Regions from separate parts of the Spongiactinospora sp. 9N601 genome, predicted to be linked through region 2. Evidence: riboswitches for the same ligand, from Rfam matches in the RefSeq annotation. Region 2 holds a riboswitch; each other region holds the start of a gene.

Region 1 (3,246 bases), on a different contig from region 2:
GAGCTGGCCCAGTACGGCGGGCGGCTGTTCTTCGGCGAGAAGTACGGCACCAAGATGGCCGACGGGCTGAACCAGGCGGCCGAGCGGCTGGCAACCGTGCTCACCGAGAAGTCCGGCATCCCGGTCACCATCGAGGCGCTGCTGGCCGTCTACGGCGGCGGCATGCCGCGCGGCGGCATCGTGTCGGCCGAGCGGCTGACGCTGCTGCGGCCCCGGCGCATCCCGCGGTTCATCCGTTCGCGGGCGACCGGCGCGCTGTCCGACGAGCAGGTGGAGACCCTGGCCAGGACGGCGGCCAGGGAGCTGCACAAGATCACATGATTCGGCCGGGGCCCACGGTGGCCCCGGTGTTCATGCGACGCCTGGTGGCCTGCCGGACAGCGCCAGCGCCGCCTGCCGTGCCCGCCGGGCCGGCGCCACCCTGCCGGGCGTCACCACCACGACCGGGCACGCCGCCCGCGGCAGGCAGGCGGCCAGCACCGCCCCCATCGGGGCGGGGGAGTCCGGGTCGTAGGGCCGGCTGCCGAGGACGAGCAGGTCGGCCGCCTCGGCGTGCCGCAGCAGCACCTGTACGGCGGGCCCCTGGTCGATGACCGGGGCCGGCGGCGTCAGCGGCCTAGGGGTCAGTTCGGCGACCGCCCGGACGACCTCCCGCCGCACGGCGGCGAGTTCGTCGTCGCGACATCGCCAGGTGCCCATCGGTGCGTAGGACGCCCGGGACTCCCCGGACCACTGCCATGCGTGTACGGGGGAGACCACGGCCTCGCGCAGCGCCGCCTCGCCGAGCGCCCAGAGCAGGGCCGCGACCGAGGCCGACGAACGGCTGAAGCCCACGACGATGCGCGGCTGGGATGTCTTCTGGCTCACTGTTCGAGCATTAGCGGACGCGGGTGAGGAGTGGTCAAAGCGCTGGGAAACCTGGTGCTAAATCCCTAAATGATCAGATCTCGGGACAGAACCACCTGTTCAGTGGTGAAGGTAGATCTTCTGACTGAATCATGGTGATTTGTTTGCTTTGCCCCAGGATGGCTACTAGAGTCCAGTTTTGTTATCAACCTAATGGTGCTCTTCAGAGTTGAGGAGCACGAACAGACGCCGAGTCCCGAAGCGGCCGACAGGCCCTCCGGGAGCCGGGGACCCATCAGCGGGGCCGCCACGCGGCCCTTGGGGTGAATCCGCCCGCGCGGCGGTAGGGCATCTCCACGTCCGAACCCGACAGCTAACCCGGTAGGCGAGATGGAGAGGAGAAGTCGTGGGTCACCCCCACCCTGACACGCCTTCTATGAGGTTGGCTTTCCCCAGGTCCACGAGACCGCTCTCGGTTCAGACGCCCGTACGCACGGGTGTTCCCCCACTGGGGGCCTCCGCCTGAGCCGGACCAGGCCGAGCATCGCATCGATGACCTGGCGTCTCGCATTGATGACCCGGCCGGCAAGAATTCGCTGACGATCGACGCCACCTATGCCGTGGCGGACTTTGCCGAACGCGCGTCCCCGCGTGGCGATCTGCCCGCGCGACCCTTTCCCCTTACCTCTTCCTGGACGTGCGTGGCCGCGACGTTGCCGAGTGAGGCACGCGGCCTCCCCCTTGTCGTCTCACGAAAGAGCCCCATTTCTTGATGAACGTTTCCTTTGGCCTGCGCCCGAACCGCCTTCTGGCCTCCACCCTCCTGGGATTCGTACTCACCGCCGGCGCCGCCATCGGCGCGGGCGCCCCCGCCGCCCACGCGGAGGACTCCCCCGAAAAGGTCCTGCTGCAGGGCTCCACCAAAGCGTCCTACTTCTGGGACGACGCCTCCGGCCGCGCCGGGGACACCGGGCTGCCGGCCATCGGCAAGCCCATGACGAAGGGCATGTTCGCCAGCCCGAGCTGGCCGCTCGGCACCGAGGGGTACGTCACCTTCGGCGATAGGAAGGCCGAGTTCTTCATCGGCGACCGCGGGCCCGGCGTGCCGTCCAACAACGGGATCATGCTCGACATCGACGCCAAGACCTTCGCCGACCTCACCGGCGGCACGTTCAACCCGACCACGCTGATGGTCGTCGGCAACGGCGGGCGCGGGCACATCAACGTCGAGTACACGATCACCAAGTGGGGCAAGGGCCCCGGAAAGAAGAACTACCCGGTCGCCTTCTCCACGGGCGCGTGGAGCAAGCACGACCGCAACCCGGTCGATCCGCCGGAGCAGGAGGAGACCCGCGAGCTGAAGGTGGTCCCGCCCAAGCCCGCCCGCAAGCCCGAGGGCCCGGCCGTCACCGGCTCGCCCCTCTCGGTGGCCGGTACCGCGCCGTACCATCAGCTCCCGGCCGCGGACGCCGCCCAGGCGAACCGGGACGCGGCCGTCCGGCCGGCGGCGGCCAAGTCCGGCCGGACCGTGGCCGCCGCGGACACCGTCGCCCCGGCCCCGGCCAACCTCGCCCTCCTGGCCGGTCTCGGCGCCGCCGGTGCCGGTCTCCTCGTCGGTCGCAACCGCGTCCGCCGGCTGCTCTCCGACGACTCCGCCTGATCCCTTGGCGGAGCGGCAGGTCCCCCTGGTGGCCGCTGCCCCCGTGCGGCCACTGCGGTGGTCACCGAATTCACCCGCGGTGACCGTGCGGTCACGTCGCCTCTCCCTTGCGACGGCGTGACCGGGTAAAGGCGGGCGTCCTCGTACCCCCTCTGAGGACGCCCGCCCTTGCCATGCTCGCGAACCGAATGCGATTCTGCTCTGCATGAGCCAGCGCGCCTCAGCCAACGGCATCGAGATCGCCTACGAGAGCTTCGGGTCTCCGCGCGGCCGTCCGGTGCTGCTGATCATGGGGCTGGCCACCCAGATGATCTTCTGGGACGACGACTTCTGCGCGATGCTCGCCGCACGCGGCCACCACGTCGTGCGGTTCGACAACCGCGATGTAGGACTTTCCACACATCTGACCGGAGCCGGGGCCCCCGAACTCGGCGACGTGCTGGCGGGCAGGGCCGCCGCGCCGTACCTGATCGAGGACATGGCCGCCGACGCCGCCGGGCTGATGGACGCGCTGGGCTGGCGGAGCTGCCACGTGGTCGGCGCGTCGATGGGCGGCATGATCGCCCAGGCGCTGGCCATCGGGTATCCCTCCCGGGTACGCAGCCTCACCTCGATCATGTCCACCCCCGCGGCCGGTGTCGGCCCGCCCACGGACGCCGCCATCAGCGCCCTGCTGGCCCCGCCCGCGACCGACCGGGACGACGCCGTGGCGCGCGCCCTTGAGGTGTGGAGCGTGATCG
Region 2 (3,246 bases):
CAGACCCTCACCCGCGCCTCCGCACGACACGGCACTCGGGCCGCCCAGTAAGACCCGCGGAGGAGCGCGTCAGTCGGCGATCCGCACGGCCCCGGCATACGGCCGGTTGCCGATGGGGGCGATGTGGATGACGTCACCCGTCTGGGGGGCGTGCACCATCATCCCGCCACCGATGTAGATGCCCACGTGATGCAGGTCGCTGTAGAAGAACACGAGGTCGCCCGGGCGTAGCTCCTCCCGGGGAATATGGGCGCCGGCCGTCCACTGGTCGCCGGTGTAGTGCGGCAGGCTGATCCCGACCTTCTGGTATGCCCACATAACCAGGCCGGAGCAGTCGAAGCCGTTGGGGCCCTCGGCGCCCCAGACGTACGGCTTGAGCTGCTGGGTGAGCGCGTACCGTGCGGCCTGCGCCGCCTTGCCGTCGCCGGGGATGGGCACCTCGACCTTGACCCGGCTGCCCGCCGAACTGCCGGAGCGCCGCATGGCCTCCTTGAACAGGTCGCTCTCGGCCTGCTCGACCAGCTTGCTGATCTTGTCGCGCTTGCCCTCGATCTCATCGACCAGCTCGGTGACCTCGGCCGTCCGGGCCTTGGCGCTCTCCCGGGCCCGCTCGGCGGTCTCCATGGCCTTGGTGACCTGGGCGACCTGCTCGCCCTGCTGCTGTTCGAGCGCGTAGGTGGTGGCGGCGCGGTCGAGGAAGGCGTCGGCGTCGCCGGTCGCGCCCAGGGCCATGGCGGGGCCCAGGCCGCCGCTCATGTACGCGTTCTGGGCCAGGAGCTGGGCCTTCTGGCGCTTGCCCGCGAGGTCGGACTCACTGGTCGCCAGCGTCTTCTTGGCGAGGTCCGCGGCCCGCTTGGCCTGCGCCAGCTTGACCCGCTCGCCGTTGTACCGCTCGGTCAGCGTGCCGATCTCCTCGTGCAGCTTCTCGACCTGAGCCGACAGCTCCTTCAGCGAGGGTTTGGGATCGGCGGTCGCCGCCATCAGCGGCGTGCCGATGCTCAGCGCCAGGAACGCGGCCGTGACGACCGCGAGGCGGGCCAGGCCGGTACGCCTGCCCGTGCTCCCCGTGCCCTCAGAAGCCGTTTCCGCGCTTTCTCGGGGCCCCCTGCGCCGCGGCCCGCCGCCGCCCGAACCGGAACGAACACTGCCACCCGCGTGCTTTCCGCCACGGCTGCGCGTGCGCGTCACCGACCAGCTCCTCTCATCGACGCCTACCGGGTTAGCTGACGGGTTCGGGCCGGAGGAGCCCTACCGGGCCGCCGTACGGCCGGCTCGGATTCACCCCAGGGGCGTGGTGGGTCCCCGGTTCCCCGCAGGGGATTCGGCGGTCAGCGATGGCTGACATCGGCCTGGACATTAGTGCACATGTGGTTCGCGCTCAACCAGAACCACGAAGTCTGTAGAGCTTTCACAACCGAAGTATCACGACGAGATCACGACTTCTGATGATCATATTTGCTGATTTGTCTGGGTCTGTGGGTGTTTAGGCAGGTCCGCGGCTTGTGTCGGGCGGCCGGGCCGTACGGCGGAACATGTCGAAGCATCACGAATCTCACCGTGACCGGCATGTCGCTCATCGTGTCTCGTTACGATCGGGGACTGAGTTACGGGGGAGCCGTAAAGGGAAGGGGGAAGCACGTACGCTGGACCTCCATGGAGCAGGTCACGGAGGGGCCCGGCGGGCCTGTCACGCGTGGCGAGGGGCACGAGAGGGCACGCGGTGAGGTCATCGTCCGGCGGGCGAGAACCGCTGACGTGCGCGCGATTCGCCGGCTGGTCGACATCTACTCGGGTGCGGGGCTGCGGCTGCTGAAGAAGGCCACGGTGACCCTGTACGAAGACGTACAGGAGTTCTGGGTGGCCGAACTGAACGGCAGAGTGGTGGGGTGCGGGGCCCTGCACGTGCTCTGGGAAGACCTGGCGGAGATCCGCACGGTGGCGGTCGATCCCGCGTTCAAGGGGTACGGCATCGGCCATCGCCTGGTGTCCGCGCTCATCGCCACGGCCCGCGACCTCGGCCTTGAACGCGTCTTCTGTCTGACCTTTGAAGTGAACTTCTTCGCGGAACACGGATTCCGCCCCATCAACGGCACACCGGTGGCCCCCGAGGTCTACGCGGAGCTGCTGGACTCGTACGACGAGGGTGTGGCGGAGTTTCTCGATCTTGAACATGTCAAGCCCAACACACTGGGCAACACGCGAATGCTCCTGCACCTTGAGGCGGACCCCAGGGGCTGACCGTGGGGAAAGGTGACTGTTGATCCCTATATCGATACGTTGTGCAGCAGCCAATGCATGTGCGCCTGACGACGCCGCATGCGCAGTCGAAGCGAGGTGACGCGGTGAGCACGGGACAACCGCCGTATCCGCAGGACGACCCCGAGCGCAACCACGCGGCGCGATCGTCGGGGAACCCTGATTACGGCCACTACCAGCAGGGTCAGGGCGGGCCTTCCGATCCTGACGCGACCATGGTGAGCGGCTACCGGGCCGACCCCGGATCCAACCCGCAGCAGCCCCAGTACGGCCAGCAGTACGGCCAGGACTATGGCCAGCAGTACGGCCAGCAGCCCGGATACGGGCAGCAGCAGCAGTACGGCCAGCAGGGCTACGAACAACAGCAGTACGGCCAGCAACAGGGCTACCCGCAGCAGCAGCAGGGCTACGGCGGGCAGCAGCAGTACGAGCAGCAGCAGTACGCCCAGCAGCAGCCGGACTACGGCCAGCAACAGGGCTATGGCCGGCAGCAGGAGGGTTACGGCCAGCAGCAGTACGGGCAGCAGGGGTACGAGCAGCAGCAGTACGGCCAGCAGCAGGGCTACCCGCAGCAACAGGGTTACGGACAGCAGGCTCAGTACGGGCAGCAACAGGGTTACCCGCAGTCCGGTTACGACCAGGGTCACGCCCAGCAGTACGGCCAGCAGGGCTACGAGCAGCAGCAGTACGCTCAGCAGCAGGGCTACCCGCAGCAGCAGGCCTACGGCCAGCAGCCGTGGGGCGCGCCCGGCTACGGGGCGCCGACGGCCCCGCTGGCCGAGTGGTGGCAGCGGCTCGTGGCGAGGCTGATCGACGGCGCGATCTTCGGCGTCGTGAACTTCATCCTCAGCTTGATCCTGAGCAGCCTCCTGATCACCTCCTACAACCCGACGACGGGAGAGTTCGGCGGCGGCTTCCTGCTGGCGGGCATCATGACCTCGGTCATCGGGGGACTGCTCTACGTCGTCTACGAGGTCGTCATGACCCGCA
Region 3 (3,246 bases), on a different contig from region 2:
ACTTTCAAGATGTGACTCCAATGTCGTGAGTGCCGTGATCGTGATGAGCGAACATCTGCAGGTGCGAACGCAGGGACGGCGCCGCGTCGGCGGTCCACCACTCGTCGGGCACATCAACGGTCTCCACGGGCACGCCGCGCGGGGACAGCAGCACCCGCAGCGAGGTCACGGCCGTGGACGGCAGGCTCACCACGCGCTGTCCCTGAGACAGCCCGCGCAGCGTGATCTCGGCGGGGGCCCCGCCGTCGTACACGTGGACGCCCGGTTGTCCCCTGACCAGGTCGAGGTCGGCGGGGTCCTCGCGGCGGTGCGGGAAGTAGGCGACGGGGTTGCGTTCGGCCAGGCCGGCCAGCCAGCACAGGTAGGGGTCGCGGTGGATCAGGCCGTTGCGGACCAGCGAGGTGCCGAGGACGATGGTGCGCTCGCCCGGCTGGGTGGGCTCGTCGGGCCGGGCGCGCAGCCATGGGAAGTCGTGGGTCAGCAGCTCGGCGCCGGTCGCGCGTACGGCGTCGGCCAGCTCGGCGGGCACGGGCAGCGCGGTGAACACCGAGAGCCTGCCCCGGCGGGCGGCCAGGCGCAGCCGCAGGCCGGCGGCCCTGCCCAGCGCCGCGCGCAGGAGGCCGCGGACCGGGCCGGAGCCCACCGGACGGGCGCGCAGCAGGGGCGGCAGGGCGTGGCCGCTGAGAAGTTCGAGCAGGCGGATGGTGGCCAGGCCGTCATCGACGATGACCACGCGGCGACCCGTACCGGCCAGCAGGCGCAACTGGACCTTGCCGGAGAAGGCGTCGCCCACCACCCAGGTGCCGCCGCGCGAGGGCCGCGGCATTTCGCTCTGGGCTGAATCGATCACGGAATGCGCAGGTAGGCCCAGACGGTTGAGTTCACGTCGGGTGGCGGCGAGGGCAGGGAGCTTGGCCCGCGGCACGATGCGCGTCCCGCTTCCGAGCAGGCCCGCATGGTGGGCCTCCACGGCGCAGAGCATCTGCAGCGGTGACTCCACCCAGGCCACGGCCGACCCCTGCTCCCGCACGTGGCGCCGCCGACCTTCCTCCACGCCGGGTGATGACCCGTTCACGACGTCATCACCCTAGCCACGGGGGATTACGAGCCCGGGAAGCCTCAGTGAACACCCGGAATACGAGATTCCGGTGTGTAGGAGCTTTGCCCGATTTGCCCTCGTATGTCACCATGTATTACCTTTCACGGAGTTTGCGGCAGAGCCCCCCCTGCGTCGCAGGTCAGAGCGTTGCCGCGACGTTTGCAAACTGCATAGCGCCCAGTCACGGCAGGAACCCCCTCCAGCCGGGGCGCAACCGCCGAGTCCGCGATACGCGGAGCCGGGGACCCAACCTCCCCCATGGGGTGAATCGGCAAGGCCCGCCTTCGGGCGGCCAGCCGTAGGGCCGACTTCCAGGCCCGAACCCGTCAGCTAACCCGGTAGGCGGCATGGAAGCAAGGAGTCCCCTATGTTCCTTCATCGGATCGCCCATGCCGGGAAGACCCGACTGCTCGGCGCCGCGCTGGGCACCGCGGTGTTCGCCGGCGCCCTGACCGGTGTGCAGGCCGCGCACGCCGACACCCCCACCGACACCAAGGCGGCCACAACCCAGACCCAGCGGGCCGTCAAGGCCCAGGACGTCATCAACCTGGCCCTTTCACAGGTCGGCGTCAGCGAGAACGCCGCCGGCGGCGGCACGAAGTTCCATGAGTGGTACATGTCCTCTCCGCGAGCCCTGGAGACGGTCGCCCGTGACGGCGGCAGCGTGAACGCGTACGCCAACGCGCCCTGGTGCGCGATGTTCGTCTCCTGGGTCGGCGAGGAGCTGGGCGTCCGTCCGTCCGTCGGATGGGACGCCTACACCGTGACGCACGCCAAGTGGTTCAGCGAGAACCAGCGCTGGGGCACGGCGCCCAAGCCGGGCGCGGTCGTGTTCTTCGGCTGGAACGGCGGCAAGCGCTTCGATGACATCGACCACGTCGGTTTCGTCGTGCAGGACAACGGCAACGGAACCATCAAGACCATCGAGGGCAACACGGGCAACGGCAGGGTAGAGGTCCGGACCCGGCCCACCAGCCAGGTGGTCGGCTACGGCTACCCCGACTACGCCGCCTGACCCTCGCCCCGACCTGGCCACGCCCCCGATCCCGGGCGGCGGGACCACCCCGGAACCCTACGGCCCCGTGCCACGGTGACCCCGTGGCACGGGGCCGTTCCGTCTCGCGGGGCGCGGGCGGCGGGAGCGCTTCATGAGAACTCCTCGTAGTGGTAAAGTGACTGTGAGTATTACCGCTAGGAGGTGGCCCGTGTCAACCGCCCGCCCGCCGGTCCGCGGCGTGGTCACCCTCTCGGCGGCGGCCGTGGCCGCCGCCGCCCTCGCCGCCGCCTTCCCCGCACAGGCCAAGGTCCCCCAGTCCATGCTGGGCATCACCCGGCACGACCTCATGGCCGACCACACCCGCCACTGGTCGCTGTTCTGCGACCCCGACGGCGGCACCCACCCCGAGGCCCGCACCGCCTGCGACCACCTGCGGGCCATCGATGGCGACCTGGGCGTGCTGCGCACCCGCTACCGATCCGCCCGCTGCGTCGGGGGCCACACCCCCGTCCGCGTCGAGATCCGCGGAAGCTGGCACGGCCGCATCGTCGGCTTCCACGCCCACTACCCCAACGCCGCCTGCGCCCAGGGCGCCGCCGCCTCCCCCACCCTCATCCCCGGCTGACCGGCCGGCTCGGGCGGCGGGGGTATACGGCGGGGCTCCGGCGTACAAAGAGCTTTCTCATTGTGCGGACATCTGGCTGGTTGACCCCGTCCTGTGCAATAGCCTGATATGCCGTGAGCGCAGAATCGATCCATCTGGATTCCTGGCGAGAGCTGCCCGCGGCGCAGCAGCCCGACTGGCCTGACCGCGGCGAGCTGGACAAGGTCGTGGCCGAGCTGGCCGGCCTTCCGCCCTTGGTGTTCGCGGGGGAGTGCGACCAGCTCAAGAGCGAGCTGGCCGCCGTGGCCCGCGGGGAGGCGTTCGTACTGCAGGGCGGTGACTGCGCCGAGACCTTCGCCGGCGCCACCGCCGACGCGGTGCGCAACAAGCTGAAGACCCTGCTGCAGATGGCGATAGTGCTCACGTACGCGGGCAAGGTGCCGATCGTCAAGATCGGGCGGATGGCCGGGCAGTTCGCCAAGCCCCGCTCCAAGCCCACCGAGGTGCGCGAGGGCGTCGAGCTGCCCGCCTACCGGGGCGACATGG
Region 4 (3,246 bases), on a different contig from region 2:
CTCATCAGGCCCATCAGCAGGCCGACCGCCCGGGGGTCGGCGATCGAGGGCACGGCGGCGCGGCGGCGCGGCGCGCCGGCCGAGGTCACCAGGTAGAGCAGGATCACACCCCAGGCCGCGCCGAGGCCGCCGATCAGGGTGCCGGAAAGGACGTCGTCGCGCTCGGCGTGACCCAGCTCGTGCGCCACGATCAGCTCGATCTCGTTCTCCGGGGCCTTGAGCAGCGTGTCGTAGACGACGATGCGGCGGGTCGCGCCGAACCCGGACACGTACGCGTTGAGCGCCGTGGTACGCCGGGAGGCGTCGGCGACCAGCACGTCGTCCACCGGCACGCCGTCGCGGCCGGCCATGGCCAGCAGGTCATCGCGCAACCGCCCGGCCTGCATCGGCCGGAAGTCGTTGAAGATCGGCTCCACCACGACGGGGTAGACGAACGAGGCGGCCAGCGTCAGCGCGAACGCGCCCAGGGCCGCCGGAATCCACCAACGGGCGAACCGCCGCGCCAGCGCGATCAGCACGACCACCATGAGCGCGGTGAGCAACGTGCTCACGGCGGTGTTCTTCAGCCGGTCGGCGCTCCAGGACAGCCAGGTCTGCGTGGAAAGGCCGTACTCGCGGAGGTAGGTCTCCGACCAGACGCCGAGCGGCCACCGCAGCAGCTCCACCACCACCGTGAGCGCCACCACGCCGCCCACCGCCTTGACCCACCAGGGACCGGGCACGCGGCCCACCACCCGCGCCCCGAACGGCGTCGCCACCAGCACCACGGCGAAGACCAGCCCGAGCGCGAGGGACAGATAGGCGGGCGCGCTGAGCGCCGCGTCGAACGCCTGCGACCGGGCGATCTCCGCCGCGGTGAAGTCACGGGCCGGATCGGCGGCCACCTCGGGCGCGCCCGGCGGCAGCGCCCGCCACGGCGTCGTCACCGCGACGATCCCGGCGAGAGCCAGGCCGAGCACCACCAGTGCGGCCCATGCCGCGCGCAACCCCCGCACGTCAGCCACTCCCCCCGCCGGCGCCACATCTAGTAGCGCATTCTCCAGGATCGGCCGGTCGCGGGGCCACACTTGCGCGTCCACGCCGTGTCCGCCGGCCGGCAGTGGAGCCTATTCAAGCGGATGGAAGCGTCTCCACGGCGGGTCCAGGTCTTTGCCGCCGCGCCGGATTTCCACGATTGCGGAGAAATGCGGGTGATCACCGTCGATCACGAAAAAGCGGCCCCGTCCCACCGGAGGGGAACGGAAGGACGGGGCCGCCTTCGCGTCGGCGGTCTCCGGAAAAAGCGCCGCCGGAACTAAAGGCCCGGCCGTACGGCGCCGCTGAAACTCGCCTTGCGCCAGCCGCTCAGCTTCTCGACGCGGACCGTCTTTCCGCTGCTCGGCGAGTGGACCATCTTGCCGTCGCCGACGTACATGCCGACGTGTCCCTTACCGCGGAAGAACAGAAGATCTCCCGGGCGCAGGTTCTTGAAGGACACCTTCTTCTTGATACGGGTGTACTGGCTGTACGTCACCCGGGGAAGACGCACTCCGGCCTTCTTCCAACTGAACTGAACGAGGCCAGAGCAGTCGAAGGCGCTGGGGCCGCTACCTCCCCACCGATAGGGGTCGCCGACCTGTTTCTTGGCCACCGAAACGGCCTTGGCGGCCTTGATCCGCTGTGTGGCGGCCCTGCTGAGTTTCTTGGCCGCCGGCACCGCGGAATTCTCGCTCTCCGCCTCGGCGGGGGACGGCGTTTCCGCCGGGTCGGTCTGCATGGCGGTCGGTTCGATGGCGGCCGTCGCCTCCGCCGCAGTGGCCTGCAGCGACATCGTCACCACCGAGGCGGTGACGGTGAGGGCCGCGCCGCCGAGGGAAAGGCGGACACGGTGAGACGGCCGTGAATCATACACGGATGCGGACAGGATCGCTCCTCAACTCTTCCACGAACGCCTACCGGGTTAGCTGACGGATTCGGGCGGGGAAGTTCGCCCTACGGCGCTCATGCGCCGATTCACCCCAGGCCGTTTCCCGCAGCGAAACGCTCGGTGCGGGACGGGCCCATTGGGTCCCCGGCTCCATGCCTCATGTCTGCATGGATTCGGCAGGGTCACCACCCGGAATCGGGGGGTACGGCACGCGTCGCGGCGGACGGGCGGTGACCAAGCGGATCTCGCCATTCAGAAAACGACACCGGCGGATCCGGGCCGATGTCGTGCGGCGACTTGGCATGTTCGCCGCGATGCGAGAAGGTACTCCCATCGCCATATTCCGGCAAAGGGCCGACAAAGCGCGGAGATCGAAAAGGCCCTCGTTGATCTCTCGAATCCCCCGCGCCACATGGGGTTCCCGGCGCCCGATGTGACACTGCTCACATATCGGTGAATCATGTAACAGAGATCACATATGGCCACCGTGGCTCACGATCTTCACTCCCGTCACGAGAGGCGTTTTTCGCGAACTCCGCAAAGGGCGCGGTAAGCCGTGCTAGGCTCCAGTCCCACTGGAAGTCCCACCGAACAGGAGCGACGACAGGGCGACCGGGTGCCGGCGGGAGGCCGCATCGAGCGGACCGGAAAGCCGTACGAGCGGGCCGTCCACGCGGGCGTCCCGGACGACCACCCGAGGGAGCGCGACGCCATGGAGGCCGCCCTCGCTGTCACCAGAGGCCGCGTCCCGCGCGAGCCGCCGCCGTTCGAGCAGGTACCACGACCTCGGCCACACCGCGAGCGAGAGCAAGGCACCGTCCTGACAGGGCTGCCACCCAAGGCCGTCCAGAGCGACGATGAGCGGCCCGTGCCGCCCTGCGGCCTCGTAGCGGCCAGAGCGCGCCTGGAGGAGCCGGACGATCGGCCTCCTCCCCGGAGTGGCGGCCGACCGCTTCGGGCTGATCTACATCGCCCTGGCCGGCGATGCCCGCTCGATCATCGGGGCCCACCGCGCCGGGGGCCGAGGCCCTGAAAGAGGGCAAAAGAAAACGGCCAGGCCGCTCGTGCGACCTGGCCGTGATCTACCCGGCGGGCACGCTCGCGCGGCCCGCCGTCCGACCCGGTGTCAGGCGGGGACGATGTTCTCCGCCTGCGGGCCCTTCTGCCCCTGGGTGATGTCGAAGGCCACGCGCTGGCCCTCGTGCAGCTCACGGTAGCCGCCCTGGGACACGATGTTGGAGTAGTGAGCGAAGACGTCGGCGCCGCCGCCGTCCTGCTCGATGAAGCCGAAGCCCTTTTCCGAGTTGAACCACTTCACGGTTCCGGTAGTGCTCATGTCG

Evidence for each region. A riboswitch is a leader RNA that binds a small molecule or an ion and turns the genes downstream of it on or off. The one in region 2 is predicted to bind cyclic di-AMP.
Region 1: it holds a riboswitch for cyclic di-AMP, as region 2 does, so the genes downstream of both, ACH34R_RS24415 (hypothetical protein) here and ACH34R_RS17790 (NlpC/P60 family protein) in region 2, are expected to answer to the same signal.
Region 3: it holds a riboswitch for cyclic di-AMP, as region 2 does, so the genes downstream of both, ACH34R_RS31110 (CHAP domain-containing protein) here and ACH34R_RS17790 (NlpC/P60 family protein) in region 2, are expected to answer to the same signal.
Region 4: it holds a riboswitch for cyclic di-AMP, as region 2 does, so the genes downstream of both, ACH34R_RS01750 (C40 family peptidase) here and ACH34R_RS17790 (NlpC/P60 family protein) in region 2, are expected to answer to the same signal.

What each region holds. Positions count from the first base shown of each region.
Region 1 covers NZ_JBIRBB010000010.1:89,966-93,211, forward strand. The annotation lists gene ACH34R_RS24405 (nuclease-related domain-containing protein) at 1-321, shown strand, start outside; gene ACH34R_RS24410 (universal stress protein) at 352-867, opposite strand; cyclic di-AMP (ydaO/yuaA leader) riboswitch at 1,084-1,249, shown strand; gene ACH34R_RS24415 (hypothetical protein) at 1,619-2,506, shown strand; gene ACH34R_RS24420 (alpha/beta fold hydrolase) at 2,712-3,246, shown strand, end outside.
Region 2 covers NZ_JBIRBB010000007.1:80,375-83,620, reverse strand. The annotation lists gene ACH34R_RS17790 (NlpC/P60 family protein) at 70-1,188, opposite strand; cyclic di-AMP (ydaO/yuaA leader) riboswitch at 1,194-1,337, opposite strand; gene ACH34R_RS17785 (amino-acid N-acetyltransferase) at 1,729-2,238, shown strand; gene ACH34R_RS17780 (RDD family protein) at 2,343-3,246, shown strand, end outside.
Region 3 covers NZ_JBIRBB010000014.1:217,342-220,587, reverse strand. The annotation lists gene ACH34R_RS31120 (DUF6716 putative glycosyltransferase) at 1-8, opposite strand, end outside; gene ACH34R_RS31115 (hypothetical protein) at 5-1,075, opposite strand; cyclic di-AMP (ydaO/yuaA leader) riboswitch at 1,305-1,459, shown strand; gene ACH34R_RS31110 (CHAP domain-containing protein) at 1,467-2,114, shown strand; gene ACH34R_RS31105 (SSI family serine proteinase inhibitor) at 2,305-2,721, shown strand; gene ACH34R_RS31100 (class II 3-deoxy-7-phosphoheptulonate synthase) at 2,835-3,246, shown strand, end outside.
Region 4 covers NZ_JBIRBB010000001.1:411,502-414,747, forward strand. The annotation lists gene ACH34R_RS01745 (M48 family metallopeptidase) at 1-995, opposite strand, end outside; gene ACH34R_RS01750 (C40 family peptidase) at 1,295-1,810, opposite strand; cyclic di-AMP (ydaO/yuaA leader) riboswitch at 1,914-2,095, opposite strand; gene ACH34R_RS01755 (hypothetical protein) at 2,466-2,717, opposite strand; gene ACH34R_RS01760 (cold-shock protein) at 3,033-3,242, opposite strand.